DNA from 3 places in the Exiguobacterium sp. s36 genome. Region 3 is predicted to be linked to each of the others. Evidence: riboswitches for the same ligand, from Rfam matches in the RefSeq annotation. Region 3 holds a riboswitch; each other region holds the start of a gene.

Region 1 (5,141 bases), on a different contig from region 3:
ACGTATATCGTCAGTCTCGTCTTCATTTTAGCAGCCTCGCTCTTCCGTGAGACGAACTTGCTTGTCGTCAGCAGTATCGCCGCCGCACTCACCTTCTTTATTAAGCGGCTCATCATCCAGAAAGGTCGGCAAGACGCCTTCAAATCGTTGATTGAACAATATGATGAGGCAAAAGAAGCCGTGTCGTTGTCACAAAGCGAGGCGCAAGCGATTGAGGTGTTCCTCAGTCAATGTGAACGACTCAACGAGTACGACGAAGGGTTCGTCGAGTTCAAACTGTTCGATCGCACACTTTACTTTGATTTAAAGACGCGCCAGCCGATCGATCGCCACGTCGTCTTTGATTTACTCGATGCAACCTATCCGAACGAAGCCTCGGTCGAGTATGAGATGCGCTTTGAATGGGACGCCCCGTTATCGAACGAGTTCGATGAAGACTATCATAGCTTCATCTCGGTCCGTTCCGAGGAAATCGAAGGCATCCGCACGTGGCTCGTCATGACCGGCGAGCACGTCTATGGCTATCCGCCCATCATTCAACGTGAGATTGTCAAACTGCTCAAATCGTTCAATCGAACGATCAGTCGTTGTCATGAACGCGACCGCCTCTATACCGAGAGCCGGACGGACAGCTTGACGTTGCTTGCCAATGCACGGGCTTTTTATGAATACGGGATTCAACAAATCTCGGACGGCTCGATGTACCCGATTTCCGTCGCAATGCTCGATATCGACTTCTTCAAAAAAATCAACGACACGCACGGTCATCAAGTCGGAGACAGCGTGCTCCAAGAGTTTGGTCGCCGCATCCGCCAAGTGCTCCGCACCGATGATTTCGCAGCCCGTTATGGCGGCGAGGAGTTCATCTTGCTGTTGAACCGATGCGATGTCGAAGCCGCCGTCGAGATTGCCGAGCGCATCCGTCAACAAATCGAAACCAAACCATTCCACGTTGACGGAATCGATATCCCAGTGACCGCCTCAATCGGCGTCGATACGATTCAAGCGTTCGGTGACAAACGACTAGACGATACGATTCGCAACGCCGACCGAGCGCTTTACGTCGGCGGGAAGTACGCAGGACGCAACCGCGTCGCCCATTACAATTTTTTGACGTCCTGACTCGCCCCCACGTGCATCGCGTGGGGGTTTGCTATTGACAAGCAGATTTGAAACAGGTACGTTAGGGAACGTGTCTTATAACTAAATATCACAACTTTTTTATCAAGAGAGACTGAGGGACTGGCCCGATGACGTCTCGGCAGCGGGTAACCTGTGCCAAATCCAGCGAGCGGTCTGCTCGAAAGATGAAAAAAGTGTTTCTTGTAGAGAGAGCCTTTTTTCAGAAGGCTCTCTTTTTATTTTTATGAATGAGGTGAATCGATTGGAACAACCAACAGCTAACAAATGGGCGCTCTTGCCCTTACTCGTCTTCCTCGTCTTCTTTATCGGGGCAGGCATCTACTATGACGATTTTTATAAATTTCCCGTCTTGATTGCGGCCTTGATTGCCGTCATCGTCGCGGCGATGATGACGAAAGGAAGCGTCACCCAGACGGTCGAACGTGTCGCCCAAGGCGCCGGCAACCCAAGCATCTTGATCATGGTGTTCATCTTCTTGCTCGCCGGCGCGTTTTCAAGCGTCGCCGAAGCAATCGGGGCGATTGATGCGACCGTCAATGCGGCATTGACGTTATTACCGCCTTCGCTCCTCTTGAGCGGCCTGTTCGTCATCGCGGCCTTCATCTCAATGGCGATGGGCACATCGACCGGGACGATTGCCGCACTGGCGCCGATCGCCCTCGGCATCCATGAGGAGAGCGGCGTCAATATCGCCATCGCAGCAGCGGCCGTCGTTGGCGGTGCCATGTTCGGTGATAACTTGTCGTTCATTTCGGACACGACGATTGCAGCCGTCCGCACCCAACGGACGAACATGCGCGACAAGTTCCGGACTAACTTTTGGATCATCTTGCCGGCAGCCGTCATCACAACGATTTTGCTCGCCGTCTTATCGAGCGGTGAATCGACCATCGAGCCAGCAGCGTTTGAATGGTATAAGCTGATTCCGTACCTTGCGGTCATCGTGCTCGCCTTGACGGGAATGAACGTCATCCTCGTCTTGCTCGGCGGCATCGCCCTGACCGGCATCATCGGTCTGTTGGACGGCAGTCTAGCCGTCACCACGTACGTCACCGCCATGGCGGACGGCATGATGGGCATGGCCGAGATTTCACTCCTGACATTGCTCATGGGTGGGCTCGTCGGGCTCATCTCGCATAACGGCGGACTCACGTACTTGCGTGACGCGCTCACGTCCCGAATTAAAAGACGGGCCGGCGCGGAGTGGAGCATCGCCGGGCTCGTCAGTGCGACAAACGTCGCGACGGCGAACAACACGATTTCGATTCTCGTGGCTGGTCCGCTCGCCGCGAACATCGCCGACGATTATGACATCGAACGTAAAAAGTCAGCGAGTGTACTCGATATCTTCTCGTGTGGGGTCCAAGGTCTGTTGCCTTATGGGGCACAGCTTCTCATTGCGGCCGAACTGACGAACACAGCGTCACCGGCGCTCGTTCCGTATATGTTCTATCCGTTCTTGTTGTTCATTTGCGGAGGATTGGCCATCGCCTTCAACTTCCCGCGTTTCAAAAAACGCGCTTAACGAAAACGACCTTGTGAAGCAGTCGCTTCACAAGGTCGTTTGTCGTTTCGCTTCAAGTTCACGCTTCAGCTGCTCGTTCCGTTTTCTGAAGGCACGCCGTTTAAGCAGTTCTTCGAGTCCACGGCTGATGGCCCATAGGACAATCAGTAATAAGACGAGCATCGATAATCGGAACGGGCTTTGGATAAACTCTTCCCACTGGTCGCCAATGACAGAGAAAATCAAGACGACGAGCAACTTGCCGAACCCGGCCGCCATGATGAACGTACGGAGCGGCATTTGAATGAGCGCGAGTAAGTATGTGATCAAGCTGACCGGAATAAACGGGAGCGAGTACAGAAACCCGAGTGAGACCGGACTCATGTGCTTGATGCGTTCGAGCCAATAGACGCCTTGCTTATGTCTCTCGAGCCACCGCGTCATCGGCTTTCGGAACACGTAGCGAACAGCTACAAACACAAGAATTGTTCCGAGCAAACTCCCGATCCAAGACAGTAACGTCCCAAGCAAAAATCCATATGTCGCTGCGTTCGCCGAGATGATGAGGACGAGTGGGAGAAATGGAAAGATCGCCTCCAGGAACGGTGCCCCGAGTCCTGCCCAAGGTCCGCCCGGAAGTCCTTGTAGCCATTCAATCAAGTTTAAAATATATTGTTGGAGTGATGTCAGCATGTCAGTTTCCACCTTCAACTTTCGTTATTCCTTTTTACCCGATTTCGCTCAGGAAGACGCATCCCCCTGCCCACCGCCGTAAAAAAATAAAAAGTATTTGCGAAATTCAGCTGTGATATCTATCATATAATATGGACTTGTGGTTGCAGGCAAGTCCGTTCGTCGAACGACACAACCCAACGTTCGTTTTCCTGCAAAAAACTGAACACAGGGGAGTAACACACATGGAAACAAAACCAATGCGGGTCTTGCTGTACTATAAGTACGTCAATATCGAAGACCCAGAAACGCTCACACAAGAGCACCTCAAGTATTGCAAGGATCTCGGCATCAAAGGACGCATCTTGATTTCTTCCGAAGGAATCAACGGGACGTGCTCTGGGACTTGGGAACAGACCGAGCAATACATGAACGACTTGAAAGCGAACCCGCTATTCAGCGACATCGAGTTCAAAATCGATGAAGTCGAAGAGCATGCGTTCTCGAAAATTTTTGTCCGTCATAAGAAAGAGCTTGTGACGTGGCGCTTTGATGGTGAGTTCGACGTGCCTAAACAGCACGGTGCATACCTCGAACCGGCAGAATGGAAAGAGATGATGAATCGCGACGATGTCGTCATCCTCGACGTTCGTAACAACTACGAGTACGATCTTGGTCACTTTAAAAACGCGATCAAAATCGATGTAGAGGCTTCTCGTTACATGCCAGATTGGCTCGAAGAAAACAAGGACCTCTACGAAGGGAAAACGTTACTCACGTACTGTACCGGAGGCGTCCGTTGCGAGAAATTTACCGCATATATGCGTGACCAAGGTCACGACAACATTTTCCACCTTAAAGGCGGCGTCGCCATGTACGGCAAAGACGAAGCCACGAAAGGCGAGGACTGGGAAGGTGAGCTTTACGTCTTTGACGAGCGCATCAACGTCCCGGTCAACACGGTCAACCCGTCCGTTGTTTCGGAGTGCATGCACTGCGGAACGAAGACGGTCCGCTACGTTAATTGTGCCAACCCGGTGTGTAATGCCCAACACTTCTGTTGTGAAGAGTGTGAACCAAAACAAATGCGTTCATGCTCGAAAGAGTGCCAGGAGCATCCACGCAACCGCTATATCATCGAGAATATCGCGGACAAACTTCAGGAGACTGAAGGCGTCGTCGGGTAACAAAAATCGACCAGAAAGCACTTCGAGCCTACGCTCGGGGTGCTTTTTTGACAGAAACTTTACGTCTAGCCGATGACAGAATCGGGTATAGTGTAGATACCATTGTCAGACAGGAAGTGAATCGATTGCTCTTTAACGAACCTTTACTCGCCGCCTTGCTCGCTTGGTTCATCGCACAAGCAGCTAAGCTCGTAACCGAACTCATTAAAACACGAGACTTTGAATTAGAAATCATGTTTGCCTCGGGTGGGATGCCAAGTTCCCACTCTTCGACCGTCGTCGCCTTAGCGACCGTCATCGGTCGAATCGAAGGGCTCGATTCCAGCATGTTCGCGCTCGCCTTGATTTTTGCGACAATCGTCATGTACGATGCGACCGGTGTGCGTCAGGCGGTCGGATTCCAGGCCCGCTTGTTAAACGACTACTTCAAAGGAATCAAGCACGAGACGCCCATCTTAAATGAACTGGTCGGTCATACCCCGTTCCAAGTCATCGTCGGTGCCTTGCTCGGTCTCGTGGTCGGACTGTTTTTCCCAATTTAATGTGAATGATGCAGGCATGTCGTTCCTCCTTCTAAAAACTCACCATCTTTTTGTGAACTTTCACAACAGAGACGGTATAGTGAAAGAGAGGAG
Region 2 (5,141 bases), on a different contig from region 3:
GCCGTCGCCTCACCCGCTTTCTTTGACGATACCGTCCGTTTCGCCCGGGAGCGGGGCTTGATGGTCGTCCACGATTTCGCATACGGCAGCATCGGATTCGATGGCCATGTCCCGCCTAGCTTCCTGCAGGCGAAAGGGGCGAAAGAAGTCGGGATCGAGGTATATACGATGTCGAAAGCGTTCAACATGTCCGGTTGGCGCGTCGCCTTTGCCGTCGGGAACGCGGACATTATCGAGGCGATCAACACGTATCAGGACCACGTCCACGTCAGCGTGTTCTCGGCCATCCAGGCGGCGGCTGTCGCTGCGCTCGAGGCGCCCCGTACCATTCGCGATGACTTGGCACGACTGTACGAGGCACGGCGTGATCGCCTGATCGACGGGTTGAACCGGGCCGGCTGGGCCGTCGAACCGCCGGAAGGCTCGTTCTTCGTCTGGGCGAAAGTGCCTGAGGGTGATGCCAAGTCGTTCTCGCGGAAACTGCTGCATGAAGCCGGTGTCGCCGTCACCCCGGGCTACTTCTTCGGCTCGGAAGGGAACGGCTACGTCCGCTTCGGTCTCGTCTCACCGGAACCGAAGATCGATGAGGCCGTCGAACGGATCGAGCGGTTGTTCGCCGCCTACGAGGAGGTGCGCGCATGATTCGTCAGGCCGTTCTTGAATATGATCACGCCGATGACGCGCTCGAACGTCTCGATGACTTGATTGCCGGTCGCCGGGCCCACGTCCTGCACGGTCAGAACGGCTATGGCGTCGTGCGCGCCGTCTATCCTGACATCGTCGACTATCCGGCGATAGCGTTCGGCGGGGAGTGCACGGACGCCGAAGTCGAACGGCTCAAACCGCTTGACGCCGATGTGTTGATCGCCATCGGGGGTGGCAAACTCGTCGACACGGCCAAACTTGTCGCCTATCAACAGAGCGTCCCGCTGATCGTCATCCCGACGCTTGCCTCGAACTGTGCCGCGTTCACGCCGCTCAGCGTCGTCTATCAGGAGGATGGGAGCTACGACCGTTATGACCTGTTTCGCGTCGTCATCGAGCGGGTCATCGTCGACTCGCGCGTCATGAGACGCTCCCCATACGAGTACTTCCGGGCCGGTGTCATCGACACGGTCGCGAAGTTTTACGAGGCACGCTATTTGAGCGGGGACAGCTCGATTGATGCCGGCGTCAACACCGGGCTCGCCTTGGCCGAACAGTGTGGACGACTCGTCGAACTCGACTTGAGCGAACATGCCTTCAAGTCATATAGCGACGACGTGCGCTTCGCAATCGATCATGTGCTCGCGATCGGCGGTGCCGTCGGAGGATTTGGTGACGCCGGGACACGGGTCGCCGTGGGGCATGCGGTCCATAACGCCTTGAGCCGATTCGACTCGACGCACGCCTTCTTGCATGGGGACAAGGTCGGCTTCGGCCTGATCGTCCAAGAGCGGTTGCGGGGCTCGGCCGATGCGCCGTACTTAGAGGCTTGGTTGAAGCGATTCGGTGCCCCGACGACGCTCGAGACGCTCGGTGTCAGACCGGGTGACATCCCAGTTCTCGTCGACTCCGTTATGACGGAGACCGAGCTGCAACAGTTGCCTGCCCCGCTCGACAAAGATTTTTTGAAAATAATTTTTGAAAATTTACAATTATCTATTTACAATTAAACCAATTAAAAGTAAGATGATAACAACTTAATAGACCGATTGCTTATCAAGAGTGGTGGAGGGACTGGCCCTGTGAAACCCGGCAACCAGATCGTAATGATCATGGTGCTAATTCCAACAGACGAAATCGTCTGGGAGATGAGCGTGTCCGACTTTGACTTGTCGTGCCCGCCACTCTGAATGAGTAGCGGGCTTTCATTTTGGAGGAGGAACATACATGAACATCAAACAGAAAACAGTACTCGCAGGAACATCACTACTCGCCGCCATCGCGCTCTCAGCATGCGGACAATCAGACGCGAGTGAGGCGCTCAGCACGGAGTCGCTCACGATCGGCGTCACGGGCGGGCCGCACCAACAGATCGCCGAGAAAGTGAAAGAACTCGCGGCCGAAGACGGCCTCGAACTCGATATCAAAGTGTTCAACGACTATAATACGCCGAACACGGCGCTCGCCGAGGGTAGCCTCGACGTGAACAGTTATCAGACGCTCTCATTCCTAGAACTGCAAAAGTCCGATAAAGGCTATAAAATCGACGACGTGTTCAAGACCGTCGCTTTCCCGATGGGTCTCTACTCAGAGAAATTGACCGACATCGAGGACTTGAAAGAAGGTGACAAGGTCGCCGTCCCGAACGACCCGGCGAACGAGCTACGCGCGCTCCGTCTCTATGAGACAGCGGGACTCATCACGCTCAAAGAAGGATTGACAGACAAGGCGACAAAACGTGACATCGCCGAGAACCCGCTCAACCTTGAATTCATCGAACTCGAGGCGTCGCAGCTCCCGACCCAGCTCCCGGAAGTCGCACTCGCTGCCATCAACACGAACTTCGCGATGGGTGCCGGCCTGTCGATCAACGAGGACGCCTTGTTCCATGAAGACACGGTCGACAACCCGTATCCGAACTACGTCGTCGTCCGTACCGACAACAAGGATGATGAAGTCGTCGCGACACTCAAATCGTACTACCACTCGGACGAAGTTCGGACGTTCATCGAAGAGACGTTCAACGGCTCAATCGTCCCGGCGTTTTAAGGAGGATCTATGATCGCACTTAAAGAAATCACAAAGACGTTCACTGTGAATAAAGGTGCCGTCACCGCACTCGACGATGTCTCGTTAACGATTGAGAAAGGCGAAATCTTCGGTATCATCGGCCGAAGCGGTGCCGGGAAGAGCACGCTCATCCGCATGATCAATCTACTCGAACGACCGACGTCGGGTCAGGTCGAGATCGAGGGACAGGACATCACGAAGCTCGACAAGCGCGGCCTCTCGAAGTTGCGTCATCGAATCGGGATGATTTTCCAACATTACAACCTGCTGAAGACGGCGACCGTCGAAGAGAACGTCGCCATCCCGCTCCGTCTTGAAGGACTTGATAAACAGACAATCCGGAATCGTGTCGACAAATACCTCGACATCGTCGGATTGACCGACCATCGGACACATTATCCTGAACAACTTTCAGGAGGGCAAAAACAACGTGTCGCCATCGCCCGCGCCCTCGCACATGAGCCGGACATCCTGCTCAGCGACGAGGCGACGAGCGCGCTCGATCCGGAGACGACCGAGTCGATTCTCGACCTTTTGCTCGATATCAACCGCGAGCTTGGACTGACGATCTTCCTGATTACCCACGAGATGGAAGTCATCGAGCGCATCTGTGACCGGGTCGCGGTCATCGAGGCAGGACAGATCATCGAGGAAGGGGACGTGCTCGACGTGTTCTCGGACCCGCAACATGCGACGACGCGCAAGTTCTTGAAGACGAACCTCGATGTCCCGAAAGAGGTCGTCGAAGAATTGAGCACGCACGGGACGCTCGTAAACTTGTCGTTCATCGGCCATCAAAGTGAACAGGCCGTGCTCGCCCAATTGACGAAACGGTTCGGCTTGCTGCCGAACATCATCGGGGGCGGCATCAAAAAGCTAAAAGGCGGTCTCGTCGGTAATCTACTCGTCCATTTGGACGGCGATGAGGGCCAGACCGACCAAGCCGTCCGCTTCTTAGAAGCGAGTGGTGTGAAAGTGAAGGAGGTGACGAACCATGCTTCAGTTTTGGGAAAATTGGGGTGACTTGATTTGGACGGGGACGATTCAGACGCTCACGATGACCGGCATCGCGCTCGTCATCTCGACGTTGATCGGACTGCCGCTCGGGACGCTACTCGTCTTGACGCGACCGCACGGGCGGCTCGCCAACCGTTATTTCTACGGCATCTTGTCGAGTGTCATCAACGTCGTCCGTTCGATCCCATTCATCATTCTCTTATTCTTCATCCTCCCGTTCACCCGTTTCATCATGGGAACAACGATCGGCGTCCAAGGCGTGCTGTTGCCGCTCATCGTGTTCACGGCGCCGTATATCGCGAGGCTCATGGAGTCGGCGCTGCTCGAGGTCGACCGCGGGGTCGTCGAGGCGTATGAAGCGATGGGCATCTCGACCCGGAAAATCATCTGGTACGTGTTGATCCGGGAGGCCCGCTCTTCAATCGTGCTCGGTTTGACGATTGCGACGATCGGTTTGATCGGGGCGACCGCGATGGCCGGACTCGTCGGGGCCGGTGGACTCGGCGATATCGCCTATCAATACGGGCATCTCCGATTCGAGCCGGAGGTCATGTACGTGACCATCTTCGTCTTGATTCTACTCGTCCAATCGATTCAGTCATTCGGCAACCGCTTGGCGGCCCGGCTCAAGAAGGCATAACAAAAAGAGCTCTGCTTCGGCAGGGCTCTTACTTGTTGTCGAGTAATCGTTTCAATTCGGCGATGCGGTCATGGCGCGGGATGAACGTCCGGATCTCTTTCTCGCTGAACCCGATTTGAATCCGGTTGTCGTCGACGACGATGGGACTTTTTAAAATCTGGGGATGCGACGCCACGAAACTGTACAGCTCACGGAGCGACATCTCGTCGAGTTGATCCGCCGCTTGTTTATACACGCTCTTTTGGACGGACAGCAGGTCGGTCGTCCCGTTTTCGGTGAGGCGGAGCATATCTTTGAACTCGGTGAATGACATCCCTTGGTCGGTCAATTTTTTCTCGATGAACGGGATGTTCTGTTCGCGTAACCAATCGATCGTCTTACGGGAAGAACTGCAGCTTGTATGTGTGAATACGGTGACCGTCACGGCAACCACTTCTCCTTTACGTAAGTATGGACTTCTTTATTTTCTCTCATACATACGTGACGGACATCGAATATGTTTCAAATCACATATACTTTTTTCGACCAAACAGACAATTTGTCGGTCCTCACTTCGGGTACAAAACGAGAGAGACTACATCTTAGGAGAGGTTCACATGTTTGATTACACGGTCAAGACCGATCAGACGGTCGAAGCGGTCGTCGAGAAGCTGAAAACGACGCTCAAAGAGGAAGAGTTCGGGGTGCTTTGGGACTTCAATTTGAGTGAGACGCTCGAAGAGAAAGGTCAAGCGATTGATGGGGACTACCGCATCCTCGAAGTGTGCAA
Region 3 (5,141 bases):
CGGCTCATGTTGGAAGTAGTTCGCGTCCAATTCACCGTCTGCGAGTGTCTTGTTCGGAAGGACGTAGTCTTGGAACTTCTTGATTTCGAGCGTATAGCCCTTCTCTTCATACTCATCTTGCACGTGCTCTAAAATCTCAGCGTGCGGGACATTCGATGCGCCGACGACAAGTGTCTTGTCATCGCCTGAACCTGATTCTGAATCCCCACCGCCACAAGCCGCGAGAATCGTGAGTGCTGAAGCTGCCGTTAAACCGAGTACTGTTTTCCATGATTTCATTATAAAACCCCTCCAAATTTTCTATTTGATTAAGCGGAACGCTTATCGATTACAGATACGAGTCGATCGCCGATGAACTGGATGACGAAGACGATGACCAAGATTAAGACGGTCGCGACGAACGTGACGTCACTTTGTGAGCGCTGGAACCCTTCGAGGAAAGCCAAGTTCCCGAGTCCCCCGCCGCCGACGACCCCTGCCATCGCCGTGTAACCGACGATCGCGACGATCGTGACCGTGATGCCTGACACGATGGCCGGCAATGCTTCTGGGAACAATACTTTATAGACAATCTGCCATTTTGTTGCTCCCATTGATTCGGCCGCCTCGATGACACCGCGGTCGACTTCGCGAAGCGCGAGCTCGACCATCCGCGCATAGAACGGGGCCGCACCGATGATCAGTGCCGGCAGTGCTGCCGTTGACCCGAGCATCGTCCCGACGACGAGTAACGTGAACGGGATGAGCAAGATAATCAAAATGATGAACGGGATTGACCGGAAGATGTTGACCACCGCGCTGATGACCGTGTAAATCGGACGGTTCTTCATCATGAGCGGCTCATTTGTGACATATAAAAGCATCCCGAGGGCGAGACCGATGACGAACGTCGCGGCTCCGGCGACGAGCGTCATATAGAGCGTCTCCCACGTCTGTTCTAACATGACTTGCCAATCTACATTAGGAAACATCGCTTTCTACCTCCACTTCCACTGCCTGTGATCGGATTGAGGCGATGGCCCGCTCGACTTCAGCCGGCTCTCCGATCAATTGGATGAATAATGTCCCGAGGGCACCGACCTGTGACTGCGTCACCTTCCCGCCGATGATGTTGAAGCCGATGTCATGCTGCTTCAATACTTCCGACAGAATCGGTTGTTCGGCCGTCTCGTTCAAGAATTTGAGCTTGACGATTTGACCGCTCGGATAACGAGTTTTCAAATGTTCGAACGTGAGCGACATGTCTTCGACCGCGCCGATCTGCTTGACGAACTCTTTCGTAATCGGCTGTTCCGGGTGTTGAAACACGTCGGCGACTTGTCCGGTCTCGACGACCTTTCCGGCCTCCATGACGGCGACACGGTGACAAATCTTTTGGATGACGTGCATCTCATGGGTGATGAGGACGATCGTCAAACCAAGTTTCTTGTTGATGCTGACGAGCAGTTCGAGAATCGAATCCGTCGTCTTCGGGTCGAGTGCGCTCGTCGCTTCATCGCAGAGGAGCACTTCTGGATTCGTAGCGAGCGCACGGGCGATCCCGACTCGCTGCTTTTGGCCGCCTGATAGTTGTGACGGATAGCTGTCTTCTCGTCCGGCGAGGCCGACGAGCTCGACGAGTTCTTGGACGCGGCGTTTGCGCTCGCTCGCCGGTACCCCGATGAGTTCGAGCGGGAAGCTGATGTTCTCAGCGACTGTGCGCGACCATAACAAGTTGAAGTGTTGGAACACCATCGAGACGTTTTTACGTACCCCGCGTAGTTCCTTTGGTGTGAGTTTCGTCAGCTCGCTGCCGGCGACCACGATTTCACCACTTGACGGTGCCTCGAGTCGGTTGAGCAAGCGGATGAGCGTCGACTTCCCCGCCCCTGAATATCCGATTATTCCAAAAATTTCGCCGCTTTCGATCGTAAGCGACACATCATCGACCGCCTGGACCCGACCGTTTTTCGTGTCGAACCATTTGGCCACATTGCGTAATTGAATCAATCCATTTCCCTCCTGACAACAAAAAAAGTACGCACGTTTGAGCAAACGTGCGTACTTTATCGTACGGACAACGATTGCTCTCATCTTCCAAGGTATACACCTTGCTGGAATTAGCACCATTTCGGATTGCTCCGCGGTTGCTGGGCGTCATAGGGCCAGTCCCTCAGCCTCTCTTGATAAGAGTGGTTGCGTATTCGATTAGCCTTATCATAGCGACATATTATTTTCATGTCAAACTATTTTATGCGAAAAAATAAAAAAGGTGCCATCCGAGGATGACACAGAACGTAGCACCTTGAGTCACTGAAGGACAACCCATAGATGAACCTCTTTTGCCCGATCAGAGCATTCATCCTTATATGGGGGATTTTTACCCAACCATCACTCGGTCTTCGAACGGACCATGCAATTACGCGACCGGTGCCCCGACGCTTGATTTTTTTGGGGGACAATCGAAGGGAAGGTCCACCTGAAATCGCGTAAGCTCATGCAGCGGTTGTTCGAAAACGTCTTGATGACGGGAAAATCTCGTCCTATGTTGTGTTCAAGTAAGATGTTGTAATGAATATATCATTCGTGAACTTTCTGTGTCAACTGATTATTTAAAATTTTCAGATTATTCTAATCATCCTATCTCATTTAACGAAAGATAGGACGTGCTGGACGTTTTGAAACGCGTACAAACGATCGCGAACTTGGCCATTCTCCAGCTTCAATAGCGCCGGGACACTCATAACCTGATATGCCTCGAGCTCGTTCGGAATAAAGTTGGCATCGCATTTTTCAATCTTCAATTCTGGGTCGACCGCCTCGACGACCGAGAGCATCCGCTCGGCCACGGCGCATGTACCGCACATCGGGGCGTATATATATAAGAATCCGTCTGTCATCATGTTGCTCACCTCTCTTCTAAGTATATGAATCCGGCCCAGTCGGTTCAAAAGTTGTGCTCAAATGGAAAATTCTGAACATTTCAACATTTCTTGTTGACGCTCGGCAGAAAGAGGCATAGTATGGTCATTAACTTTATCGCTTTTGTACATAACAGCAAACCAGTAGAAAAGGACAGGTGAATCCCCAATGACGGAAGAGAAGCTTACCGGAAAACAATTTTTAATGAACGTCTTGAACGGCCTCAGTCTTGCCATTCTCATCGCCCTCATCCCGAGCGCTTTGCTCGGTGAATTAACGAAAGCCATCTTGCCGTATTTTCCGTCCTTGCAGTTCATCTTAGATGCGACGACGATTGCGATGCGCCTCTTACCGGTCATCATCGGTGTCGCCGTTGCCATGCAGTTCGGACGATCTGCGCTCGAGGCCGGGACGATCGGCATCGCGACCCAGGTCGGGAGTGGCGCCATCCGCATCGAGGAAGGCGCGTTCCTCATGGCCGGAATCGGTGACGTCATCACGGCCGGTGTGACGGCCGCTCTCGCGACGTTCCTCGTCATGCAGTTGTCGCCACGCCTGAAGACATACACGGTGCTCGTTTTGCCGATGACGATCATCGTCGTCGCGGGAGGCATCGGCGCGTTCCTACTCACCTACATCTCACAGATTACGACGTACGTCGGAACGATCATCATGACGATGACTGAACTGCAACCGATCGTGATGGGCATGTTAATCGCGATGGCGTTCTCGCTCATCATCGTATCGCCAATCTCGACGGTCGGGATTGCCACAGCCATCAGCCTGTCTGGTGTCGCTGCCGGGGCCGCCAACCTTGGCGTCGTCGCTGCCGGCTTCGGTCTCGCCATCGCTGGCTGGCAGATGAACGCGACCGGAACGTCGATCGCCCACTTCCTCGGCTCACCGAAGATTCAAATGGCGAACTTCGTCCGTCGTCCGATTATGATGTTGCCGGTACTCGCCAATGCGGCCATCCTTGGAGCGCTCGCAGGTATCCTTCGGATTGAAGGCACACCAATCAGTGCCGGATTCGGCGTCTCGGGTCTAATCGGTCCGGTCAACGCCTTGCATTTGATGCCGGGAGGATTCGCGCTCTGGAACGTCATGCTCGTCGTCGTCTTATTCGGGCTCATCCCAATCACACTCGGGATTCTGTTCTATCGTTTGTTCAACCGGACGTCGCTCATCGAGCCTGATCATTACCGTCTCGACTTCGATTAATCAAAAAAACCCGGCTTCTCGTAAAGAGAAACCGGGTTTTGTTTAGCCTTGAATCATCGCTTCGTATTCTTCGGCTGACATGAGCTTGTCGACGTCTGACGCGTCGTTCAACTCGACTTCGATCATCCAAGCGCCTTCGAACGGTGCTTCGTTGACGAGTTCTGGTGAATCGGCGAGTGATTCGTTCACCGCTGTGATTTTCCCAGAGATCGGTGCATAAAGCTCCGAAACCGTCTTGACCGATTCAACCGAACCGAACGGCTCGTCGAGTAAGATCGTGCCACCGACTTCAGGAAGTTCGACAAAGACGATATCCCCTAGTTCGCTTTGTGCGAAATCCGTGATCCCGATGCGGGCGACGCTTCCGTTCACTTCCACCCATTCGTGCTCTTTTGAATAACGTAGATTGGCAGGTACTTTGCTCATCTTAACTTCCCCCTCAAATGAATTAGACTCACACGAGTATTATAGCACTTCGCCCCAAACGTCTGTAAACGACTTTTCTGAAAATCCGACAGTTGATTTTTGACCATCTGTCACGATTGGGCGCTTTAAAAGCATACCATTGCTCGCAAGAAGCTCGAGTTGTTCGTCTTCTGATAGATTTGGTAGCTTGTCTTTAATGCCTTCGTTCCGATACACTTGTCCGCTCGTATTGAAGAATTTTTTAAGCGGGAGACCCGACTGTTTCCATAGCCCAGCCAACTCGCCTTTCGACGGCGTCGCCTCGACGATATGGATATATGTATAGTCGATGCCGTTCTCTTTCAACCACTTCTCTGCTTTTTTACACGTACTGCATGGCGGATAGCCATATAGTGTCACCATGTTCATCACCTCTCCTGTTACTGTAGCATATTCCGATTCGTCGGTTCACGTTTCAAGCAAGCGCACAATCTCTTGCTTGAGCGCCGGATTGACCGAGTGGTGCGCCTCGATGTGGCGGAGGATGGCTGCGGCCGCCTCGACCGATTTTCCGTAACCGGGTAACCACTCCTGTAGACGTGCGACGAGCTCCG

What was found. A riboswitch is a leader RNA that binds a small molecule or an ion and turns the genes downstream of it on or off. The one in region 3 is predicted to bind S-adenosylmethionine.
Region 1: linked by a shared signal. The riboswitch ahead of KNP95_RS09430 (Na+/H+ antiporter NhaC family protein) and the one ahead of KNP95_RS02225 (methionine ABC transporter ATP-binding protein) in region 3 are both predicted to bind S-adenosylmethionine.
Region 2: linked by a shared signal. The riboswitch ahead of KNP95_RS13880 (MetQ/NlpA family ABC transporter substrate-binding protein) and the one ahead of KNP95_RS02225 (methionine ABC transporter ATP-binding protein) in region 3 are both predicted to bind S-adenosylmethionine.

Annotation. Positions count from the first base shown of each region.
Region 1 covers NZ_JACSLW010000003.1:294,895-300,035, reverse strand. Annotated here, with positions in the region: gene KNP95_RS09435 (GGDEF domain-containing protein) at 1-1,122, shown strand, start outside; SAM riboswitch class I at 1,219-1,314, shown strand; gene KNP95_RS09430 (Na+/H+ antiporter NhaC family protein) at 1,367-2,668, shown strand; gene KNP95_RS09425 (TVP38/TMEM64 family protein) at 2,696-3,340, opposite strand; gene trhO (oxygen-dependent tRNA uridine(34) hydroxylase TrhO) at 3,565-4,506, shown strand; gene KNP95_RS09415 (divergent PAP2 family protein) at 4,623-5,048, shown strand.
Region 2 covers NZ_JACSLW010000008.1:50,481-55,621, forward strand. Annotated here, with positions in the region: gene KNP95_RS13870 (aminotransferase class I/II-fold pyridoxal phosphate-dependent enzyme) at 1-642, shown strand, start outside; gene KNP95_RS13875 (iron-containing alcohol dehydrogenase family protein) at 639-1,655, shown strand; SAM riboswitch class I at 1,696-1,800, shown strand; gene KNP95_RS13880 (MetQ/NlpA family ABC transporter substrate-binding protein) at 1,873-2,694, shown strand; gene KNP95_RS13885 (methionine ABC transporter ATP-binding protein) at 2,704-3,738, shown strand; gene KNP95_RS13890 (methionine ABC transporter permease) at 3,710-4,372, shown strand; gene KNP95_RS13895 (Spx/MgsR family RNA polymerase-binding regulatory protein) at 4,401-4,796, opposite strand; gene KNP95_RS13900 (DUF302 domain-containing protein) at 4,969-5,141, shown strand, end outside.
Region 3 covers NZ_JACSLW010000001.1:438,333-443,473, forward strand. Annotated here, with positions in the region: gene KNP95_RS02215 (MetQ/NlpA family ABC transporter substrate-binding protein) at 1-279, opposite strand, end outside; gene KNP95_RS02220 (methionine ABC transporter permease) at 309-971, opposite strand; gene KNP95_RS02225 (methionine ABC transporter ATP-binding protein) at 961-1,989, opposite strand; SAM riboswitch class I at 2,067-2,172, opposite strand; gene KNP95_RS02230 (thioredoxin family protein) at 2,625-2,882, opposite strand; gene KNP95_RS02235 (PTS sugar transporter subunit IIC) at 3,070-4,122, shown strand; gene gcvH (glycine cleavage system protein GcvH) at 4,165-4,548, opposite strand; gene KNP95_RS02245 (arsenate reductase family protein) at 4,588-4,950, opposite strand; gene KNP95_RS02250 (hypothetical protein) at 4,996-5,141, opposite strand, start outside.